Regions from separate parts of the Rhizobium sp. 862_C5_N1_2 genome, predicted to be linked through region 3. Evidence: predicted binding sites of a transcription regulator. Region 3 holds the regulator's gene; each other region holds the start of a gene.
The links. Region 3 encodes LexA, which represses DNA repair genes until DNA is damaged. Its sites were predicted from a motif close to TGTTCNNNNTGTGTTCNG; they were not measured.

Region 1: ACD590_RS00285 (DNA recombination protein RmuC) is a predicted target of LexA. The motif match lies at 1,926-1,943, and genes of this name have one in related genera.
Region 2: ACD590_RS16365 (dehydrogenase) is a predicted target of LexA. The motif match lies at 3,764-3,781, and genes of this name have one in related genera.
Region 4: ACD590_RS15420 (putative DNA modification/repair radical SAM protein) is a predicted target of LexA. The motif match lies at 1,934-1,951, and genes of this name have one in related genera.

Annotation. Positions count from the first base shown of each region.
Region 1 covers NZ_JBPWPT010000001.1:54,105-59,960, reverse strand. The annotation lists gene ACD590_RS00290 (methyl-accepting chemotaxis protein) at 274-1,770, opposite strand; gene ACD590_RS00285 (DNA recombination protein RmuC) at 1,976-3,202, shown strand; gene ACD590_RS00280 (ribokinase) at 3,283-4,182, shown strand; gene ACD590_RS00275 (methyl-accepting chemotaxis protein) at 4,529-5,856, shown strand, end outside.
Region 2 covers NZ_JBPWPT010000001.1:3,250,489-3,256,344, reverse strand. The annotation lists gene ACD590_RS16380 (phosphatase PAP2 family protein) at 1-1,274, shown strand, start outside; gene ACD590_RS16375 (hypothetical protein) at 1,401-2,399, opposite strand; gene ACD590_RS16370 (hypothetical protein) at 2,810-3,433, opposite strand; gene ACD590_RS16365 (dehydrogenase) at 3,783-3,986, shown strand; gene ACD590_RS16360 (trypsin-like peptidase domain-containing protein) at 4,457-5,740, shown strand.
Region 3 covers NZ_JBPWPT010000001.1:1,769,228-1,775,083, forward strand. The annotation lists gene ACD590_RS08980 (ComEC/Rec2 family competence protein) at 1-1,686, shown strand, start outside; gene lexA (transcriptional repressor LexA) at 1,667-2,386, opposite strand; gene ACD590_RS08990 (VOC family protein) at 2,585-3,481, shown strand; gene kdsA (3-deoxy-8-phosphooctulonate synthase) at 3,478-4,323, shown strand; gene eno (phosphopyruvate hydratase) at 4,572-5,846, shown strand.
Region 4 covers NZ_JBPWPT010000001.1:3,053,651-3,059,506, forward strand. The annotation lists gene ACD590_RS15415 (UdgX family uracil-DNA binding protein) at 1-696, opposite strand, end outside; gene ACD590_RS15420 (putative DNA modification/repair radical SAM protein) at 696-1,928, opposite strand; gene greA (transcription elongation factor GreA) at 2,182-2,658, shown strand; gene ACD590_RS15430 (glycosyltransferase family 4 protein) at 2,686-3,744, shown strand; gene ACD590_RS15435 (dicarboxylate/amino acid:cation symporter) at 3,818-5,152, opposite strand; gene ACD590_RS15440 (ATP-binding protein) at 5,377-5,856, shown strand, end outside.

The DNA.
Region 1 (5,856 bases), 1.7 Mb from region 3:
CTTTCCTGGTCAGATTGAATCATTCTGTTGGCTCAAACGGAGTCGGATGGTCGACCGGCCGGCGCGCGTCGTAGCCAAGCTCTACGGCCAAGCCGGCCGGTCGATCAGCCGGCCCGTTTCAGCCAACCCGAAGGGCCGGGCATCTTTCCGCCAGGATCAAAGGCGATCGGCTCGGACGTACCAAGAGGTATGCCCGTCGCCAATCGCCTCTGCCCTGACGAAAACCTGCTCCGGCAGAATGCTGCAATCTGACCAGGAAAGGCTCTATTCGCCTCAGGCCGCCCGGCGGGCAGCACCGGTGGAACGGCCTTCCGGCCGGGCGCGGAAGCGCCGCAGCAGCTCGATCAGGGTTTCCACCTCGTCCTTGAGGCGGCGCGTTTCCGCCGAAGACTGTTCGACCATGTCCGAATTCTGCTGGGTGATCGCACCCATGTTGCGGACGGCGACGCTGACCTCGTTGACGCCGGTCGCCTGATCGCGGGCGGCGGCGGCGATATCGGCGACGAAACGGTTGATGATGTCGATGCGGCTGATCATGTCGTTCAGCGCTTCGCCGGTGCTGGAGACGATGCCGACGCCCTGATTGACCTGGGTCGAGCTCTGGGAGATCAGGTTCTTGATCTCCTTGGCCGCTTCCGCGGTGCGCTGGGCGAGCTGGCGGACTTCCTGGGCGACGACGGCAAAACCCTTGCCGGCATCGCCGGCGCGCGCCGCCTCAACGCCAGCGTTCAGCGCCAGCAGATTGGTCTGGAAGGCGATCTCATCGATAACGCCGATGATCTTGGATATCCCGGTCGAGGATTTCTCGATGCCGGCCATCGCCGAGACGGCGCTGGTGACGAGTTCGCCGGAGTTCTTCGCCTTCTCCTGCGTCTCGCGCACGGCGGCCGAAGCCTTCTCGGCATTGGCCGCCGTCTGGCCGACGCTGACGGACAGCTGCTGCAGGGCAGCCGAACTCTCCTCGACTCCTGCCGCTTGCTGGGCAGTGCGCAGCGCCAGATCGTTGGTTGCATTGGAAATGACGTCGGCGCCGCTCATGATATGGCCAGAAGTCTCGCGCACGGAGGCGAAGGACTGGCGAAGGGCGCTGACGGCGCGGTTGTAGTCCTCCGCCATCTGCCGGAAATTGCCCGGCAGGTCGGACGGCAGGGTGGCTTCGAGATCGCCGTTCGACAGCGCTTCCAGACCGCGGCGCAGCTGCTCCAGCGCGATCGCCTGATCGGATTCGGCCTGGGCACGCTCCTCTTCCAAGGCGCGGCGCTTGGCTTCGAGCGTCTCGAGATAGACCGAGATGGAATAATCCATGTCGAGCATGCCGGCCTTGATGACGGCCGACAGCTTCTCGGCCAATGCCTTGGCCTCTCGGCGCGCAAAGATCGACGGCCACTGCTTCTCCATGATGCCTTTGACGAGCTCGGACATGACGATGGCGTAACCGCCAATATACCAGCGCGGCTCCAGTCCGATGCGGGCGTGCGTCCGGCCGACCGCGGTCACGCCGTTGACATAGCTCTCGTCGAACGCGCCGCCGGCCAGATTGGCCCAATGATCCTGCTGGCGCTTCTTGGCATGGCCGACATGGTTCTTATCGGCGAAGAAGCCTGCGACAGCCGGGGTCTTGGCGATCTTGGCGTAGAATTTATCGAGGGCACCGCCGATCAGCTCCGATATGACCGGGCGCAGATCCCGCATCGACTTGCGCGCTGCCTCATCCAGTTCGATGAAATCGAGGCGCTGCCTGAGGGCGTTGTCGGTCTGCTGGGCGGTCATGGGGATCTCTGTACTTGGCGCGACGCGCGCGGGAAGGAATTTCTGCGCGCAGGTTTTGGCCAATATGGTTGAGCAATCGTTAAATCGGACGGCGATTTCTTCTCGCCGAGCGAGGAAGAGCGATGGCTTGCGAGGATATTGGGGGCCGCCCATTCCGTTCACGTTTTGATCTATATATTGCCGTTTCTTCTGTTATGCTCGCGGCATGACCATCCATTCCGAATCGCTCGCCCTTTCCCTTGCCTCGATCAGCCCGGCCATGCTGGCGCTCATCGGCGGAGTTCTCGCCGCCCTCGCCCTGCTGGTGGTCGTGCTTCTCCTGCGCAGTGCCAGCCTTCGCCGCGAGCAGGCGGAGGAAGCGAGCGTTCGGGCTGAGGAAAACGAAGCGCGGATGGCAGAGCTTTTGAAGATCCAGGCGGAGATGCAGGGTCGCATCGCTGTCATGACCGAGGTCTTCGGCGCGCGGCAGAGCGAACTCAACCAGACGATCAGCCAACGCCTCGACGGCATGTCGCAGCGGGTCAGCTCGACAATCACCGAGCAGACGAAATCGACGCATGAGAACCTGCAGCGGCTGCAGGAGCGGCTGGCGGTCATCGATGCCGCACAGAACAATATCCAGACGCTCGCCAAAGATGTCGTCGGGCTGCAGGCCATTCTGTCCAACAAGCAGACGCGCGGCGCCTTCGGCCAGTCCAGGATGGAAACGATCGTCGCCGACGGCCTGCCGATGGGCGCCTACGCCTTCCAGCAGACGCTGTCCAACGGTTCGCGGCCGGACTGCACGATCCGCATGCCGAACGGCGCGCCGCCGCTGGTGATCGACGCAAAATTTCCGCTGGAAGCCTGGAACGCGATCCGCGACGCCGGCAGCCCCGAGGCCGGCAAGATCGCCGGCCAGCAATTTCGCCGCGACATGGAGGTCCATATAAGGGACATTTCCGAGAAATATCTGATCCAGGGCGAAACCCAGGATACGGCCTTTCTCTTCGTGCCGTCCGAATCGATCTTCGCCGAGATCCACGAGCACTTCGAACCGGTGGTGCAGAAGGCGCACCGCGCGCGTATCGTCATCGTCTCGCCATCGCTGCTGATGCTGTCGATCCAGGTCATCCAGGCCGTGCTCAAGGATCAGCGCATGCGGGCGCAGGCGCATCTGATCCAGGGCGAGGTGGCGATCCTGATGGACGATCTCAGCCGCCTCGACGAGCGGGTGCGAAAGCTGCAGGGCCATTTCGCCATGGCGCAGAAGGATATCGACATGGTGGTCACGTCAGCCGACAAGCTCACCAGGCGCGGCGCCAAGATCGAAGCGCTGGAATTCGAGGCGGGTGGCGGCGATGCAAAACCCGCCCGCGACAGCGAAGCCGCGGCCAAATCAGTGGAAAGCCGCACTGGTCTTCTGAAGCTCCGGGTGGTTGACGAGGAGTGACCGCTTCGGGCAGTGTCTCGCCCGCATGAAACAGTTGGAGCATGATTTCATTTGCAGGCTCCAGAAGACGGGACACATTCATGATCACAGTTTTCGGGTCCATCAACATGGATCTCATCGCCACGACCGAGCGCCTGCCGAAGCCCGGCGAGACGGTGGCGGGCAACGGCTTTGCCACGGCCGCCGGCGGCAAGGGCGCCAACCAGGCGCTGGCGGCCCGGCGGGCCGGCCGCTACGTGCATATGGCCGGCGCCGTCGGCAAGGATGCTTTCGCCGCGGAGGCGCTGGCCCTGCTCGATGATGCAGGCACCGACCTTTCTCTGATCAAACATGTCGACGGTCCCACAGGCACGGCGCTGATCCTTGTCGGCGGCGACGGCGAAAACATGATTGCCGTCGTTCCCGGCGCCAATGGCCAGGTCACGCCCACCGATGCCGAGACGGCGATCGGCCGCATGAACGAAGGCGATATCCTGATGCTGCAGCTCGAAGTGCCGGCTGCTGCCGTCGAGCGCGCGCTGTCGGCCGCCCGCGCCAAGGGCGTCACCAGCATCCTCAACCTCGCGCCGCTGATCCCCGATGCCCCGCGTCTCGGCCGGCTCGCCGATATCGTCATTGCCAACGAGACCGAATTCGAGCGGCTTGCCGGACAGGAAGGCATGGACGCCGCAGCGCGTGAGGCAGCCCTTGTGCGCCTACACGCGGAGACGGGCCAGACGCTGATCGTAACGCTCGGCGGCGATGGGGTCATCGCCATTCGCGACGGGGCGATTTCAAGGGCGCAAGGTCTCAAGATCGAACCTGTCGATACGGTCGGCGCCGGAGACACTTTCTGCGGTTATTTCGCCGCGAGCCTCGACGACGGCCTCGATTTTGTCTCGGCGCTGCGCCGCGCGGCGGTTGCCGGTTCGCTCGCCTGCCTCAAGGCCGGGGCGCAACCGTCGATCCCTTTGAGCGAGGAAGTCGCAGACAGGATATAGCCGCGTCTCTTTGCGAAGCCGCCGGCAAAACTCCCTGTAATTCAGGGCGTTTCGGCGATTTTCATGGCCCCGATCGATAGAGTTTCATTTAAATTTAAGAGATTTCCGGCGATGTTCCTCGTGGTCGCCGGCGCCTCCCGCCTTTCGGATTCCGGACGTCCACCGCATAATTCCTTAAATCGGAGTCGATTTAAGGACAAAATTATGCAGCGATTCAAAGTGCTACAGCGTCCTTTGCGGCTCTCGAAAAGATGCGCGGCGCTGTAGCCGGCTGCCCCATGATGGGGCGAGCCTTTGCTCCTGTGCCGGAGAATGCCCGTTCGGCGCATCCTTGCCCGAGGACCCCATGTTCATTTTTCGCATGAAATCGCTTGCCGCGAAACTCATCGTCATCACCGGCATCGCCATCGCGCTTGTTCTCATCGTTTCGAACTTTTTCCTCATCGGCCAGACCCGGGATCGCGTCCAGACGCTGACGATGGATCAGGCCAACCTCGAGGCAAAGTCGATCGCCAATGAAATCGCCGCCAATGTCGGCGAACTCGCCAGCGCCGCACGCACCATGTCGGGCGTCATCGGCCGCGGCCATGAAGGCAAATCGCTCGATCGCAAGGGCATGATCAATGTGTTGAAGGCCAATCTCGAGCAGAACGCCTTCGCCTTCGGCAGCTGGTTCTGCGAGCAGCTCGGCGCGCTTGACGGCAAAACCACCGAGATCGCCAACAATAATGACGAAGGCACCAACAAGAACGGCGCCTTCACGCCCTACTGGTCGAAGACCAAGGACGGTGGCATTCAATATTCGACCTTCGATAATGATTATACCGCCGCATGGTGGAAGCTTGCCGCCGACAGCGGCAAGGGCGCGATCACCACGCCCTATATGGCCGAGGGAACAGATGTGCCGACGCTGCTGACCTCGATTGCCTATCCGGTCATGTCTGATGGTAAGATGATCGGCGTCGGCGGCGTCGACATTTCGCTGAAGTCGCTGACCGACAAGCTGCAGGCGCTGCATCCTTTCGGTTCGGGCCGCGTCACGCTGTTGTCGCAGGCCGGCAACTGGATCGTCGCGCCGATCCCCGACCTGATGACCAAGGAATATGACGGCGAGGGCGCCGACATCGTCAAGACGGCGCTGTCCAGCAAGCAGCCCGGTCTCGTCAGGAACCTCACCTATGACGGCCTCGATCCCTTCGATCGCGTCGTCTATCCGTTCGCGGTTCCCGGCGTCAACGCCACCTGGGTCGTGCTCGTCGACGTGCCACACACGGCGATTAACGCGCCGGTGCGAGACCAGACCTACGTGATGATCATCAACGGGCTGATCGTGCTTGGTGCCGTCATGCTGGCGCTCTATTTCGCCGTCCGCTCTTTCGTGCAACGGCCGCTCGGCGGGCTCGTCGCCAGCGTCAAAGCGCTGAGCGACGGCCAATATGGCGAACCGGTCGCTGCTCAAGATCGCAGCGACGAAGTCGGTTCGGTCGCCAAGGCGCTCGAAGGCTTCCGCTTCACGCTCGCCGACAGCCGCCGCCTCGAAGACGAAGCCGCCAGAGAACGGCAGGCGGCCGAGACCGAGCGTAGCCGCTCGGAATCGGAACGCCAGGAATCGGTGTCGCTGCAGCGCCATATCGTCTCGATCGTCGGCGCCGGCCTTTCCGCGCTGTCGCAGGG
Region 2 (5,856 bases), 1.5 Mb from region 3:
TACTGGCACTGTTGGCTGTCTCGGATAATCAGCATGGCGCAGACGCGGGCCGTTACAGGCCGAGCAACGAGCCAAAAAAGTTCAGAGATGAACCGGTGAATCCGGTGCGCAGGCCCGACATCGACCCTGATCATCCCGAACGCGGGACCAAGCCTCAGCGTATTTACCACGGCCCCTATTACGGCTCCGAAGTGGCCTCCTTCGCAGTTACTGACCCGAATGGGCACCAACTCGCTCACTGGCCGCACGCCGACTACGTTCCCGCTCTGATCGAGGTAAGGAAGCTCGGTGGTGCACCGTCACTGAATTGCACCACGCGAAAGCCGGATGACACTGTCACTGCGCTGTATTGGGCATACGATGGCGCTAATCTGATCGGTACACCGCCCCGGCTGTATAACCAGATCATCAGGAAAATCGCCTGGCAAGAATGGGGAGCAAATCCTGCGGGAAACCTCGGGAACTTCGTCCGCCTCCTCGCTCTGGTCAATGTTGCAATGGCGGACGCGGGCAAGTTTTCCTGGAAGGAAAAATATAAGTTCGAGCTGTGGCGTCCCTTATCCGGCATACGGGAGCACGATCCCTCTAGCGGTCCCGCTGCTGTCAATGGATCAGCCAAAATAGATGTCGAAGCGGATCCGTTTTGGCTCGCTTTGGGAGCACCCGAGACGAACTCCAACAAGATTTCCTTCAAGCCGCCATTTCCCGCATATCCTTCTGGGCATGCCACTTTTGGAGCGGCTTGTTTCCAGATCGCCCGTCTTTATCTCGCGCATACCAAGGGCCAGAACCAGAATCCGGCTGCGCCCGACAACATCGGGTTCAGCTTTGTGTCGGAAGAATTGAACGGGGTGAGCCGTGACCTTCACCAACCCTTCGTGCCCGATCAACCACTCGGCGATCAGCCCGGCGTTATCCGGACGCGGATCGTACGTTCCTTCCCGTCGCTCTGGAGCGCAATTTTCGAGAATGCAATCAGCCGCATCTACCTGGGCGTTCACTGGCGTTTCGATGCATTCGACTTCCAGGACGTGAACGGAAAGTATGACACTCCGGATCAGATAACCTACAGCAATGTCTGGGTCGCGGCCCGCGGATCGGGTGACCCGTTGCCGATCGGCGGCGTTCCGCTTGGACTCGGCATCGCAAACGACATCTGGGGGAACAACATGCGGCGTGCGGGTAGTGCGACATCAGCTTTGACGTTCAATGACCCCGCCGCGATTTCGCGCCGCGTCGAGCAGTTGAAGTCAACAAATACAAACATCCGGTGATCTCATGCCAGTGGTGGGATGGTCTGCGGCCAGAGCGCTGTAAGCGAAGAGGCCAAACAAACAGGCAAGCAGTGATCTCATGAAGTTGCTTCCCCTGGTTCTAAGTGTCTCCTGAACGCTCATGATTCAGTTCCCAGCGCCAAGAATATTGGAAACAGCACCCTCCTTTTCGTCGCCGTCTTTCACCCGCGCTGCGATGTTTGACTTGATCCCGTCGACCATTGTTTGAAGTTCCGGCCTGATGGCGAGGGCCGCGGCGTGCTCGGCAGGCATGTCGACAAACAGACGCATTGAGGTCAGTCGTATAGCTACACTGTCGAAAATCGTTCCTGGGCGAAGGATCTCGTACATTGCGGTCGCCGACCATCGTGACGGATCTGCGTTTTCGACGTCGATGAGGCATCGGTACGTCATGCCGTCCGGCGGGACCATCCTGCTGAGCTCGTCCCGTGAGTGGCGGTAGCACAGGACATCCCACAGGACTCTGCGCTCGGCCTGGCCGTACTCACCGTACATATCTCCCGACCATTGGAAGTCGAGCATGCCGGGGGATCCTTCCCTGTCGTAGCCGTATTTGTTGCGAGCTTTGATGGACTGATACAGAGCCGTATCGAAATCATTCTCCTTCAGATCGACGCCATCGCATCTCTCGACCATTAATGGCTTATCGCTCCCCATGATGTTGCCAAAGAGCTTGTCCTCGCGCAGTTCGCGGCTGTCGCATCGGTCGAATCTGAGCTTGATCCTTACGAGGCGATCCTCGTAGGCATACGCCTCGACGGTCGCCTCTCGGCCGATCGTGCACCGGATCGAAGTCAGCTTGCGCGAGTGTAATGCCCGCTCTTCATCGTAGTCCCTCGCCGGGTCTGGTTTCCCGCCGATGGAAATGAAGCCGGGACCCGGCGTATCGACAGGATCGAAGAGGTTGTCGGATAGGGTGGTGTCCTTGTTGATCCACCTTACAGGAACAGTAAAACCCCCTGAAGCGCAGCGGCTGGCCTGTCCCAGTGCGGCCTGCAGGGCAGATGTCGATTTACCAAGTTGAGCTGACCAATCGAATGCTTGAGCTACCACTACTGTCGGCATGAATGCCAACAGGGCTACTGCTGCGGTTGCAGACCGCATACCCGTCCCCGCCATTAAACCCTGAGATTGTGTAGCCAATTGGACAGGCATCAACAAGAAGGATCGAGATGGGCGGCAGCGCCGGAACGACCGTCCGCGATATCGCCCGTGGGTTCAACGTCCATCCCGGATAGTCGCCAGAGAAGTGCAACGCTTGGGGGAAGTATGCCGGCACCCTCCTGGCTGAAAATATTCTGCTTCGCCCGACTAGGTCGAAGGTGGGGTTCGAAGAATTCATCGACTAGGCCCCCGTACTCCGAACAGAAGCCGCGTTGAAGTGAATTTCGCCGGTGACAACAGCTAGATAAAGTTCAACTAAATCGGGAGAGTACCCGCGCGAGTGTAAGATTTCCCGAACGCCTACCGTATCAATGCGTATCAATCCGGTTTCAATTTCGCACAGAATGTCCTCATGAGCCGGAACCAGATGGAATTCGTTCGTTGAACAAATATCTTCGATTGAGTTCATCATTAATCTCCAATTCACCGCTCCATGTGCTGAAAGCTTCAAGAAGTTTGAATGCGAGATCTCTCGGCCGCAAGGCGCTAGGGCGACCACCTGGAATGTTCGCCAACGCGGGCAATAGTTGTGGGCTACCGCTGGTCAAAAACGGCTCGAATAAGCGTATTAAATCTGAGGGGTATTGTCCTTCAATGTCAGCTAGCCGCGACTTAATGCCGGACAGGTTCTGATACCACCAATCCTGCGTAGGTGTGAAGCCTAGCACCAACCAGGCGAACCGGCCTTCTTGCGCAGCAACCAATTTCAGTTTGTCGAATTGTAGGTTCTCAGCAGCCATGTAGAGAGCTTGCGTCAGGCGTCTGGTATTGCCGCGTCCTCTCAGCGATCCCAATACGAAGACGTCATCGATCTCCACAGCATTGCTTGAAAAATTAAGTTTAACTTTGGCGTTCGCGGGTCCATGAAAATCTATCCGATCCTTGCTGGTCGGGCTTTTGTCGATGAAATCGAACGTCAGCTCGGGGAAGGATTTGCACACCTGATGAGCGAATTTCGACGTAACTGTCCGCACTACTAACCCCTTGGGGAACTGCCAAAGCATTGGCATACACGCTGTTGATTAAGCACGTGTTCCACTAACGCCCACTATCGTGGTTCGAGGGATGGTCCGGTCGCCAGACTTGTCCAGGTCTCTGACTTGGCGATAGCTTGGGTAGCTCGGCTACAAGGCGAGACCTGAAGGATCGAAAATCCTTCGTGAGGAATGAGGCCGGCGGAATCCCGGGGCACCGGTGCTTGCTGCGACTCGGTCAGGTCGCTACCGTGGAGACGCTCCCGCCATCGTGCGTCGTTGCAATGAGCTGCCCTCGCGCTCAGCGACCTTCCATGGAGCATGTTTCTCCGGAATGTACGAGGAACTGATGATGCTCACTGAACAAAATAACAAGGCCGATCAGAATCCCGTGGATGCAGCGATGGCATGGCACGGCGGTGACCCACGAGCCACCATCGAAGCCCTTCTTCAGGATCGCATCTGGCTTCAGGAGCAACTCGCCATCGCGAAGGCCTGCATGGGAAAAGGCTATACCCGAGGATGGATGCCCGGCGCCGAATTCGAGCAGTGATGGTTCAAACGCAAGACAGCAGTATCCCATCATTCGTCGCCGAACTTGCAAAAGCCGCGAACGAAATCGAACGGGTGACGCCTTCGGAGGTTCGGAAACTGCTGTTCCCTGCGATAACGACCATGAGCGATCTCCGGGAGCAGGTCGGAATCCCTGGGAGCGAAACCGGCCACGACGCGACAGTCAGCCTCAATGCCGTTGCAAACGACATATAGCGACAATCGAGCGAGTGGATGTCGGTAGCGCTCCTCGAGGCTGCCGATCTTGTCCGGGCCCTGTGGGTTGTCCTCGACAGCGGCGTCGAGATCACCACGATCTTTAGGGACTAGGCGGATACGTCGCGATGGTCGGGCAAGGCGCACAATTCGGAGACAGTCCACAAGAGAGCCGCCGATCATTATGCAAAGTTGCAAGATTAGGTTGAAATCGACACCTCAGATGCTCTACTTTTCGACATCTGGGGAGCTCGCATGTCTGTCACCTGCCGCGTAATCATCGTCGCTGGCCTATCGATGGCCATCGCTTCAAAGTCATTTGCCGACGAACCCACGTCCTCGGGAACGGGGTTTGCGGTCACAGCGGACGGATGGATCGTGACCAACGCCCATGTGGTGCAGGAATGCGGACGCATCGAGGTGAAGGGGAGGGGCGATGCCGCAGATCCCCGCATCGATGAGATCAATGATCTGGCAGTCGTGAAGATCACGGCCGGCGAGCCACTAAAGCCGCTGGTATTCAGAAAGTCTGCAACAAGGCTCGGCGAGGATATTGTTGCGGTGGGATATCCTCTGGCCACGCTACTCGCAGATTCCGTCAAGATCACCACGGGCAACGTGAACGCTCTCGCGGGGATCCGCAACGACACGAGATATATACAGATCTCGACACCAATCCAGCCCGGGAACTCGGGAGGTCCCGTCGTTGACCGGAATGGACTCCTTCTCGGCATCACGAGCGCCACTCTATCTAAGAGGACTGCAGACGAGATCGGTATCACTGCTCAGAACGTGAACTTCGCTATCCGCGCGTCGGTGGCCGAGCTATTCCTGCAGTCTCAGAGCCTCGTTGCTCAAGCCGCTGACGCAACTGAAAATCCGACAGCCTTGTCGACGGCCGATCTTGCAGATCGCGTCACACCATCCGTCTTCCAGATCCTATGCTATCCCAAGGCAGACGCGCGCGCCGCCATCGGTGAGGCACCGCGTTCTAGCCAAACCCAACCTCCCGCAAACTCCGTCAACGTTCCGGCGGACAACGGGGCCACCAATGAAGCGTCGCTCGAAGTTCCCCGAGCCCGGAGCGGCTTCGTGCTTCATCCCAAGGGAATAGCCCCGATCAAATCTGACGCCAACGGCGATGCGAAGACGATCGGACAGGCGCCAAACGGAAGTCCAGTGGAGGTCACTGAACTACTAGGCGACTGGTATCGCGTCGCCGTCGGCGCATCCAGCGGCTACATGCACTATTCCTGGGTGCGGGTGAACGAATTCGAGGAACCTGCTGGCGACGGACGTTTCGTGCAGGTCAAATCCTTCCGGACACTCGAAGAGGCCCGCTCGTTCATCAAAGCCTCGTCGGTTCCGCTCGCGGCACATCTGGCTGCGAACGGCTGGATCGCCGTGACACTGCATGACGTCTATGGCGAGCAGGAAGCGAAGGACCTGTCACACGCGCTCAAGACGCACGGTCTCATCGCGAAGGATGCCATGGTGACCTACGGAAATACCTACGTCCGCAAGGTCTGCTGCGACTGAAATCGAGAGGACTGCCATGAATTCTTCGTTTCGACATCTCGGCGTTGCTTGTGCAGTCGTCGTTGGCGCTCAAGATCGGGCTGCCTCATCGCCTTTGGTCAGTCGAATGGCTCATT
Region 3 (5,856 bases):
GATTTGCAGGCAGGTCCGCAAGCGGCCAGATCGACGACGGAAGCGCTGCTCGAAGGTCTCTACCGGCTGCGCAGCGGTATCGGAGACCGCATAAGGTCGATCCTGCCCGGCGACACCGGCGCTTTTGCCGCTGCTCTGGTGACGGACGAGCGGCGCGCCATCTCGAATGAGACGACGGAGGCGCTGCGCCAGTCCGGTCTGGCTCATATCATCGCTATCTCCGGCCTCAATATGGCGCTGTCAGCCGGCATCTTCTTCGTCGGTTTCCGCATGCTGCTCAGCCTCTTTCCCGGTGTCGCCCAAGCCTATCCGACCAAGAAGATCGCCGCTGCCGGCGCGCTCATCGCCGTCACGGCTTATTTCCTGATCTCCGGCTTTGCCGTCTCGGCCGAACGCGCCTTCATCATGATGGCGATCATGTTGATTGCCGTCTTCTTCGACCGGCCGTCGATCAGCCTGCGCAATGTCGCTCTCTCGGCGCTCGTCATTCTCGCCATTTCACCGTCCGAGGTCTTGGGTCCGAGCTTCCAGATGTCCTTTGCCGCGACATTGGCGTTGGTATCTGGCTACCAGCTGTGGAAGGACCGGCGCGTCCGCGAAAACGCTTTCCTGAAGCTGCCGATTTTTCGGCCCGTCGTTACGGTTGCGGGTTTCTTCGGCGGCGTCTTCCTGACCTCGCTGATCGGCGGCTTTTCCACCGCGCTGTTTTCGATCGAGCATTTTCATCGCCTGACTGCCTATGGCCTGCCGGCAAACCTCGCGACGATGCCGATCATCTCCTTCATCATCATGCCGGCCGGGTTGCTGGCGATGCTGCTCATGCCTTTCGGTCTGGACGTTTTGCCTTGGAAGGTCGTCGGATTCGGCCTCGATCTGGTGATCGCGATCGCAAAGACGGTGTCCGGCTGGGGTGGCGACATCGGCATCGGCCGCTTGCCCGCTTGGTATTTCGCGATCGCCGTCGCAGGCTTTCTGCTGCTGACGCTGCTCCGCACCCGGCTGCGCCATATCGGCACATCGATCATCGCGGTGTCGACGCTCGTCCTCTTGCTTCAGCCGGTTCCCCGGCCGCCGGATCTGGCGATTTCGGAGGATGGTGGTCTCGTCGCAATCGTCGAGGCGGGGGCCATGGCTTCCAACCGTGAAAGACCGCCGGATTTCATCTTCGACCAGTGGCAGAGAGCGCTGGTCCTGCCGACGCATCACCCGCCGAAGATGCTGGATGGTCCTGTTATTCCGCCGGAGGGAGAAGACCGCCGCGTCAGGCTTTCCCGCGATCAGCAGAACGAAGCAAGGTCGGCGATGCGGGCGGCTGCAGCGGCCGGTGAAGCCAACCGCTTTTCCTGCGTCAAGAAGGCCTGGTGCACATCAAGGCTTGGCAATGGTCATGTCGTTGCTGTCATCGACAATGCCGCCTATCTCGGTCCGGCATGCGACGCGGCCGATATCGTCGTGACGTCGGTCCGCCTGCGCTTCAACAGCTGCCGCTCAGGGGCGACGCTCTTCACCGGCGAAACGCTGCGCAGGACCGGCTCCGTCGAGTTGCGCTTCGCCGACGCCGGCCTGGAGGTCGCAACCGCATTCGATGCATTGTCGCGGCCATGGATGCGGCATCGCGCCTATGACTGGCGCAGCAACAGTTTTGCCGAATCCGGACTGCCTGATGTCAGTGATAGCGGCGAATGAGGCCGACGAGCTTGCCCTGAACCTTGACGCGGTCCGGCCCGAAAATCCGGGTCTCGTAAGCCGGGTTGGCCGCCTCCAGCGCGATCGAGGCGCCTTTGCGGCGGAAGCGTTTGAGTGTCGCTTCTTCGTCGTCGACGAGAGCAACGACGATGTCGCCAGGACTTGCGGTGCTGCCGTTGCGAATAATCACGGTGTCGCCGTCGAAGATGCCGGCGTCGATCATCGAATCGCCCTTGACCTCGAGCGCATAATGTTCACCGGAACCGAGCATGTCGGCCGGAACGACGATGTCGTGGGTGTTGTTCTGGATCGCCGAGATCGGAACACCGGCGGCGATACGGCCCATGACCGGCACGGAGACCGAGTTGCCGTTGTCGGCGACGGGTTTTGCGGGAGCAGGAGTGGCGACCGGCTGCGGCTTGCCAAGGCTGCCCTCGATGACGCTGGGCGAAAAGCCCCGCCGGGGCTGAATGCTGGGGCTGTAGGCCTCCGGAAGCTTGATAACCTCGAGCGCACGGGCGCGGTTCGGTAGGCGGCGAATGAAGCCACGTTCCTCGAGCGCCGTAATCAGCCGGTGAATCCCGGACTTGGAAGCGAGGTCCAGGGCATCCTTCATTTCGTCGAAAGATGGCGGAACGCCGGATTCCTTCATGCGCTCATGAATGAAAAGGAGAAGCTCCTGTTGTTTGCGCGTGAGCATCGACGTTGTGACCTCGTGATTGAAACAAATCCAGAACAGACACTATATGTTCCATATGTGTTCCGCAAGTAGCTAAATTTCCGTAAAACTTGGCGCCAACTCGTTGAGATTTTTATTTTCATTCGCCGGATTGGGACACATCTCTTGCATTGAGGGGCGCGCCATCGCACATCTCTTGCCGTTTCCAGGAGGGATATCATGAACGAGCGTTCCGCCAAGCCGCACCCGCTGGATCATGTGGTGCTGCCCGTCGTCAATATCGATCTGGCGCGCGAGAGGCTTGGCAAGCTCGGCTTCACCGTTGCCGCCGATGCACGCCATCCCTTCGGAACGGAAAACGCCTGCGTCTTTTTTGCCGACAAGACCTATCTGGAGCCGCTCGGGATTGCGAGTGTCGAGGAGAGCGAGGCCTCAGCGCGGCAAGGCAATGTTTTCACGGCCCGCAACCGGGCCTTCCGCTTCCGCTGCGGCGAGGAGGGGCTTTCGGGGCTTGCTTTCGGCAGTAAGGATGCCGGCGTCGATCATCAGAACTTCGTCGGCAACGGATCGAGCGCCGGCGAGATGCTGCAGTTCACCCGGCCGATGACGATGCCGGACGGTTCTGAGAGCATCGCCGGCTTCAAGCTGGCTTTTGCCGGCGACCTGCGAGCGCCCGATCTCTTCCTTTTCAGCGTCGAACGCGTCAATCCGCTGCCGGCCGACCGCGGCGCGCTGGAGACGCATGCCAATGGCGTCACCGGCATTGCCGAGATCGCGCTCTGCGCGCCTGATGCTGCCGCTTTCGGAGCCTTCGTCGGCCTTGCCGTGGCGCAGGCGGCAGTCGAGAAAACCGGTTTTGGCGTCAATGTTGCTGCTTCGAACGCGAAAATCAGTCTGATGACGCCGGAAGGGCTAGAAGCCTATTTCGAGATCGCCGGCTCATCCGCCGATCGCGGCCTGCGTGGCCGGGCAATCCTCTTCATTGTCGCCGATCTTGCCGTGACAGAAGCGCATTTGGCTGCTAACGGGGTGACATACACGCGCAAGAACAATCGCATTCTGGTGAAGCCCGCGCCCGGGCAGGGCACGCTCTTCGCCTTCGAGGAGACACGATGAGCACTGAGACGAATTCCGAAGTCAAGATCGGCGAAGGCCAAGGCCAGGTGACCTTTTCCAATACCGGCCGGCTGTCGCTGATTGCCGGTCCCTGCCAGATGGAGAGCCGCGACCACGCCTTCATGGTTGCCGGCACGCTGAAAGAGCTTTGCGCAAAGCTCGGCATCGGCCTCGTTTACAAGAGCTCCTTCGACAAGGCGAACCGCACCTCGCTCTCGGCTGAACGCGGCATCGGGATCGAAAAGGGCATGGAGGTTTTTGCCGCCCTCAAGAAGGAATTCGGCTTTCCTGTCCTGACCGACGTTCATACCGCCGAGCAATGCGCGGAGGTGGCAAAGGTCGTCGACGTCCTGCAGATCCCGGCCTTCCTTTGCCGCCAGACCGACCTTCTCATCGCCGCCGCCAAGACCGGCCGCGTCGTCAATGTCAAGAAGGGCCAGTTCCTCGCTCCCTGGGATATGAAGAACGTCCTGAAGAAGCTCAACGCCAGCGGCAATCCGAACGTGCTGCTGTGCGAGCGTGGCGCCTCATTCGGCTATAACACGCTGGTTTCCGACATGCGCTCGCTGCCGATCATGGCGGCGATGGGCGCGCCCGTTATCTTCGATGCCACCCATTCCGTTGCGCAGCCGGGCGGGCAGGGCGATTCCTCCGGCGGTCAGCGGGAATTCGTGGAAACACTGGCGCGCGCAGCAGTGGCTGCCGGTATTGCCGGCGTCTTCGTCGAAACCCACCAGGACCCCGACAATGCACCTTCCGACGGCCCCAACATGGTCTATCTCGAGGACATGCCGCGGCTGCTTGAAAAGCTGCTTGCCTTCGATGCGGTCGCCAAGGCTTGACGTTCAACAGCCTGACATGATCGTGCTATAGGCATGTCGCGAAAAAGTGTGCAGCGGTTTTGCGACAACGACATGCGGAAAGCCAAAGACCTAAAGCGTGGCAAGCGAATCTGAAAGATCGCGACGCGCTTTAGGCGAGATCCAAACGCTGGTTCGAAGGCTGGAAATTGCAGCATTGTAATTTGCACGCCTTCGACTAAGACAGGTTTCGAACCGACTTATCACCACCCACCGAGCAGGAAGAACCCATGACTGCAATCACCGATATCATCGCCCGCGAGATTCTCGATAGCCGTGGCAACCCCACCGTCGAAGTCGATGTCTATCTCGAAGATGGCAGCATGGGCCGCGCGGCCGTTCCCTCGGGCGCCTCGACGGGCGCGCATGAGGCGGTCGAACTGCGCGACGGCGGCAAGCGCTACCTGGGCAAGGGTGTCGAAAAGGCGGTGGAAGCCGCCAACACCGAGATCTTCGACGCGATCGGCGGCATCGACGCCGAAAACCAGATCCAGATCGACAACATCATGATCGAGCTGGACGGCACGCCGAACAAGTCGCGCCTCGGCGCCAACGCCATCCTCGGCGTGTCGCTCGCCGTCGCCAAGGCTGCTGCCCAGGCGTCCGGCCTGCCGCTCTACCGTTATGTCGGCGGCGCTTCCGCCAGCCTGCTGCCGGTGCCGATGATGAACATCATCAACGGCGGCGCCCACGCCGACAATCCGATCGATTTCCAGGAATTCATGATCCTGCCAGTCGGCGCCGATTCGATCGCCGAAGCCGTGCGCATGGGTTCGGAAGTCTTCCATACGCTGCGCAAGGAACTTGCCGCGCAGGGCCATAACACCAATGTCGGCGACGAAGGCGGTTTCGCACCGGGTCTGAAGAGTGCTTCGGAAGCTCTCGACTTCATCATGAAGTCGGTCGAGAAAGCCGGCTACAAGCCGGGCGAGGACATCTACCTCGGCCTCGACTGCGCCTCGACCGAATTCTTCAAGGACGGCAAATACGTTCTCGAAGGGGAAGGCCGCACGCTGGAATCGGGCGCCATGGCCGAATATCTGGCTGAGCTCGCCGCCAAGTATCCGATCATCTCGATCGAGGACGGCATGGCCGAAGACGATTGGGACGGCTGGAAGACGCTGACCGACCTGACCGGCAAGAAGACCCAGCTCGTCGGCGACGATCTCTTCGTTACCAACTCCGCCCGTCTTCGCGACGGCATCCGCATGGGCGTCGCCAACTCGATCCTCGTCAAGGTCAACCAGATCGGCTCGCTGACGGAAACGCTCGATGCCGTCAACACGGCGCACAAGGCGGCCTATACCGCCGTCATGTCCCACCGTTCCGGCGAGACCGAAGATTCGACCATCGCCGATCTTGCGGTCGCCACCAACTGCGGTCAGATCAAGACCGGCTCGCTGTCGCGTTCCGACCGTCTTGCCAAGTACAACCAGCTGATCCGCATCGAAGAGGGCCTCGGCCCGCAGGCCCAGTATGCCGGCCGCTCGATCATTCGCGGCTGATCGGATCTGA
Region 4 (5,856 bases), 1.3 Mb from region 3:
TTTTTTCGGCATCTCCGCCTGCATCGCCTTCAGCTTCAACCGCGCCGGATTGAAAATGCTGGCGTAGTAGGTGCGCCAAAGTTCATCGGCAGCATCGGTGAGATTGGGTTTTTCGCACGGCTCGTCGCTCATCGTCAGCCGCTCGCCGTCCCAGGCGGCCGATCCCTTGGGCGTGACGATCAGCCAGTCCATGTCGGTGAAGCGCCGTTGGAAGAAGGGCGCTGTGCGCCTGACGATATGGTGATCCGGCTCGAACCAGGCGAGGAATTTTCGACGGTCAGCCGATACCGCACCAACCTCCTTGAAGCGGACGAAGGCCGTCATCTTGTGCGCGTCGCGTCGAACGTTTTTCGCCATCAGCCTGGCACGGGCGACGTCCTCGTCGGAAGCCACTTCAAGCAGTTGCCGGTCCAGTTGCAGCCGCCAGAGCAGACGGTAAAGCAGGAAAAAGCGCGCCGGGTCGGAATGGCAGAGAACTGTCTGCGCGAGCTCAATGAAGGCGGGCGGCACCGTCATCGGCTTGCGTGCCATGAAAGGCGCCGGCGGCATGGCGTCGCGTTGAAACGCAAGGTCCGCCTCCGCGCCTTTTTCGCGCCAATCGATCTCTTCCGGCAGGATGCCCGCAGCCGCAAAAGCGCGCGCGGCGTCACGCCATTCGGCAAGCTCCCCGCGTCCTGCAAGCACGACCCGGCGCATCACAGCAACGACAATTGTTCAGGTTGCGGTTCGAACATGGCGCGAAGGTCGGGGCGCTCGATCAATCGGCGCGGCGACCAGCCTTCCGCCGAGATGAAGGATTGGACCTTCTTGATCGAAATGCCGAGCCGCGAAAGATCGTCCAACCGCAACCGGCGAAAACGTCGGGCCGAAACGATCGCTTTGACCGTCTTGGTGCCGAGACCGGGCACGCGCAGCAACCGTTCACGCTCGGCTTTGTTGATATCGACGGGAAACTCGGCCCGGTTGGCGAGCGCCCAAGCAAGTTTGGGGTCGAGCGTGAGATCGAGCATGCCACCCGCCTGGTTCGCGGTGATCTCGTCGATGCCAAAACCGTAGAATCGGTAGAGCCAATCGGCCTGATAGAGCCGGTGCTCGCGCATCAGCGGCGGCTTGATCAGCGGCAGATTTTTCGACGAGTCCGGGATGGGGCTGAAGGCGGAATAATACACGCGCTTCAGGCCGTAGCTGCTGTAAAGCCGGCCGCTGGTCGCAAGGATCGTCGCATCGTTCGCCCCGTCAGCGCCGACGATCATCTGCGTACTCTGGCCGGCCGGCACGAAACGTTGACGCTTCTTGGTCCGCAGCGTCGGTTCGCTGGCGGCCTCGATCTTCAGCCTCAGATCTCCCATCGATCGCCGAATATTGGCAGGCTTCTTTTCCGGCGCGTAGCGGGTGATGCCGTTATCCGTCGGCAACTCGATGTTGAGCGACAGCCTGTCGGCATGAAGCCCCGCCTCCTCGATCAGACGCGGTGACGCCTCGGGGATCGATTTCAGATGGATATAGCCGCGGAAATTATGGGTCACACGCAGTTCGCGGACGATGCGGACCATCTCTTCCATCGTGTAATCGGACGAACGAATGATGCCGGAAGAAAGGAACAGGCCTTCGATATAGTTGCGGCGGTAGAATTCCAGCGTCAGCCAGATGACCTCTTCGGGCGTAAAGCGCGCCCGTTCGACATTGCTCGACGAGCGATTGACGCAATAGGCGCAGTCGTAGATGCAGAAATTGGTCAGCAGTATTTTCAGAAGCGAAATGCACCGCCCGTCCGGGGCATAGGCATGACAGATGCCGGATCCCTCGGTCGAACCGAGCCCGCCACTTGCCCGGGAATCACGTTTCACCGTGCCGCTGGAAGCGCAGGAAGCGTCATATTTCGCGGCATCGGATAGGATGGCCAAGCGTTCTGTGAGCGACTTCTTCATTAGTATGTTCACTATATGTTCTCTTATGCGAAGTCAATCGGGACGATCGGATTTCTGCCCATTCTCAAGGCGCACCACCTGATATCGGGGCGGGCGGCGTTTCTCTTATGCGAATTTTCTGGAAATCGGCCTTGGCGATCTGCTATAAGCGTCCGACTAAGATTGTGGCACGGTTCCGAAGCTCCCCTTCGGGACCTGTTTTCTTTTGTGTTCGCCGCTGATTGTGCGGATACGAGGATTGAAGGACAGAAAAATGGTTGAAAAGGTACCGATGACACCGGGCGGTTTCGTCAAGCTGCAGGAAGAGCTGCGCTGGCGCCAGCAGGAGGAGCGCCCCCGAATCATCGAGGCGATCGCCGAAGCCCGTGCTCATGGCGACCTTTCCGAAAACGCCGAATACCACGCCGCCAAGGAAGCCCAGAGCCACAATGAAGGCCGCATCAGCGAGCTGGAAGACCTGACGGCGCGCGCCGAGGTCATCGACCTCACCAAGATGTCGGGCGACAAGATCAAGTTCGGCGCCAAGGTGAAACTCATCGACGAGGACACCGAGGAAGAAAAGACCTACCAGATCGTCGGCGACCAGGAAGCCGACGTCAAGGCTGGCCGCATCTCCATCTCCTCGCCAATCGCCCGTGCGCTGATCGGCAAGGAAGTCGGCGATTCCATCGAGGTCAACGCGCCGGGCGGCTCCAAGGCCTACGAAATCCTCCAGGTTTCCTGGGGCTGATCGCCCGCGAGCCGCGAGACCCCTCCCTTGCCTGATATCCGTGACGTCGAGATCATTGCGCCCAATTTCAAGCGCCGGCTCTCCGGCGTCACGTCGACGATCGTCCAGCTCATCCCGTGCCAGATCCGGGTCGGCATCAAGATCGCGACACTCGGCCCCGGCCTGCCGGAGGATCTGCCGAAACTGAAGTGGCGGCAGCTCCTCGGCCTCTGGCGCCCGCCGGCGCGCCGGCGCCGGCGTGTCTGGCACGCTCGCCGCAACAATGAGATGGCCGTCGGCATCCTGCTTCGCCATCTCGCGCGCATGCCGCTGAAGCTTCTCTTCACCTCGGCCGCGCAACGCCGCCACACCGCCTATACGAAATGGCTGATCCGTCGCATGGACGCCGTCATCGCGACCAGCGACCGTTCCGGCTCGTTCCTCGAGGTGCCGCACACGGTCATCCAGCACGGCGTCGACCTTGCTCTGTTCCATCCGCCGGAAGCCGCAGAGGACGGCATCGCCGCCACCGGCCTGCCCGGCCGCCATCTGGTCGGCTGCTTCGGCCGTGTGCGCCATCAGAAAGGCACTGATCTTTTCGTCAGGGCTATGATCGAACTCCTGCCGCAGCATACTGAGTGGACGGCAGTCGTCTCCGGCCGCGTGACGGCGGAGCACGTGGCATTCGCAGACAAACTCAAGGCGGATGTCGCCGCCGCCGGACTGAGCGACCGCATCCTCTTTCTCGGCGAAGTGCCTGACATCAAGATCTGGTATCGCCGCCTGACGCTTTATGTCGCCCCCTCCCGCAACGAGGGCTTCGGCCTGACGCCGCTCGAAGCCATGGCCTCGCGAACCGCGGTGGTGGCATCGGATGCGGGCGCCTATGCCGAGCTCATCGTCACGGGCGAGACGGGTTCGGTCGTCGCCGCCGGCGATGGCGAGGCGCTGACGCGGGCAATCGCGCCCTATATCGCAGATCCCGCTCTGGCGATCGCGCATGGCGAGAATGCGCTGCGGCATGTCAGGGCGAATTTCGCGCTGGAGAAGGAAGCAAGTGCGATCGGCGCCGTTTATAACAGTCTTCTCGGCGACAATCGCAGCTGAAGCAGAAAAGAGAAACGGCCCGTTGGATGACGGGCCGCTACAGGACTTTTAAGGATAAGGGGATAGCGGCTGACTATTCGGCCGGCTGCAGCCCGGCAGCCGAAGTATCCTCTCCGGTCTGGCCGCCCAGTGCTGCGGCAAGCTGCGCCGTATCCAGCTCGTTTTCCCAACGTGCCACGACGATCGTCGCCACCGCATTGCCGACGAGGTTGGTCAGCGCCCGGCATTCCGACATGAAGCGGTCGATGCCGAGGATGAGCGCCATGCCAGCGACCGGCACGGATGGGACGACGGAGAGCGTTGCGGCAAGCGTGATGAAGCCGGCGCCGGTGATGCCTGCGGCACCCTTCGAGCTCAGCATCGCCACCAGCAGCAGCAGGATCTGGTCACCCCAGGAGAGATGGATGCCGGTTGCCTGAGCAATGAACAGCGCTGCCAGCGTCATGTAGATGTTGGTGCCGTCAAGATTGAAGGAATAGCCGGTCGGGATGACGAGGCCGACGACCGAGCGCTTGCAACCGGCCTTTTCCATCTTGTTCATCAGCCCCGGAAGTGCGGCTTCCGAAGACGAGGTGCCGAGGACCAGCAGCAGTTCTTCCTTGATGTAGCGCAGCAGCGCCACGATCGAGAATCCGTTGTAGCGGGCAACAGCACCGAGAACGATGAAGACGAAGAGCAGAGACGTGATGTAGAAAGTGCCGATTAGCATGGCAAGGTTGGCGATCGATCCGACGCCGTACTTGCCGATGGTGAATGCCATGGCGCCGAAGGCGCCGATCGGGGCAGCCTTCATGAGGATGGCGACGAGCTTGAACACGGGAGCCGTCAGGGAATTGAGGAAGTTGACGACCTGCTCGCCCTTTTCGCCGACCATGGCGAGCGCGATGCCGAAGAGCACCGAGAAGAACAGAACCTGCAGAATATCGCCATCGGCAAAGGCGCCGACAATCGTCGTCGGGATGATGTTGGTGAGGAAGCCGACGATGCTCTGCTCATGCGCCTTGGCGGCAAAGGTGGCGACGGCGGCCGGATCCAGCGAGGCCGGATCGATGTTCATGCCGGCGCCTGGCTGGACGACATTGGCGACGATCAGGCCGATGATGAGCGCCAATGTCGAGAAGGTCAGGAAGTACAGCATCGCCTTGCCGGCGACGCGGCCGACCTTCTGCAGGTCGCTCATGCCGGCAATGCCGGTCGCAACCGTCAGAAAGATCACCGGCGCAATGATCATCTTGACGAGCTTGATGAAGGCATCGCCGAGCGGCTTCAGCTGGGTGCCGAGTTCGGGATAGAAATGACCGAGAAGGATACCCGCAGCGATGGCCACGAGAACCTGAACGTAAAGATGGCTATAAAAGGGCTTCTTGCCCTTGCTGCCTGCGACTGCATCGAGTGGTGCTGCGATCATGATGTCCTCCTAGTGGCTCGTCCGGAACGAACTCCGGCCTCCCGAGCCGTTCGCTTCAAGTCCAACAGCTCAGCCGTTGTTGCCACCTCCTTCGCAATCGCCGTGCCAGTTTTAAGTCGCCAACCAACCGATTGAATTTATTAATGAAAAATTTACGAGACTGCTGACAACTAACTAAGCAATGCGGAAATCCGCACAAATCCATTTGCGTTTCGTGCAGAAAAATGCACAAATCCGCCATGTCCGTGTCGCAGAAATTGTGGCCTTCCCTGCCCCTGCAACACCGCATCCGCCGGATGTGGTGGACCTATGCCGCGCTCGCCTTCCTCGCCGTCGTCGCAAGCCTTTGGACCAGCGGCGAGATCGGCCAGCACCGGGCGGAGGCTGCCCTCGAGGAGCGGGCCCGCATGGATGTGACGCTGAATGCGGCGTTGCTGCGCACGGTCCTCGAAAAATACCGGGCGCTTCCCTTCGTGCTGTCGCAGGACACCGCGCTCGCCGCGGCGCTGGTGGGAAACGATGCCGGCACGTTCGAGCGGCTCAGTCAGAAGCTGGAAATGCTGGCGGCGGGCACGAAGGCCGCCGTCATCTATGTCATCGACAAGGACGGCATGGCGGTTTCGGCCAGCAACTGGCGCGAGCCGACGAGCTTCGTCGGCAATGACTACCGCTTCCGGGAGTATTTTCAGGGGGCGGTCGAACGA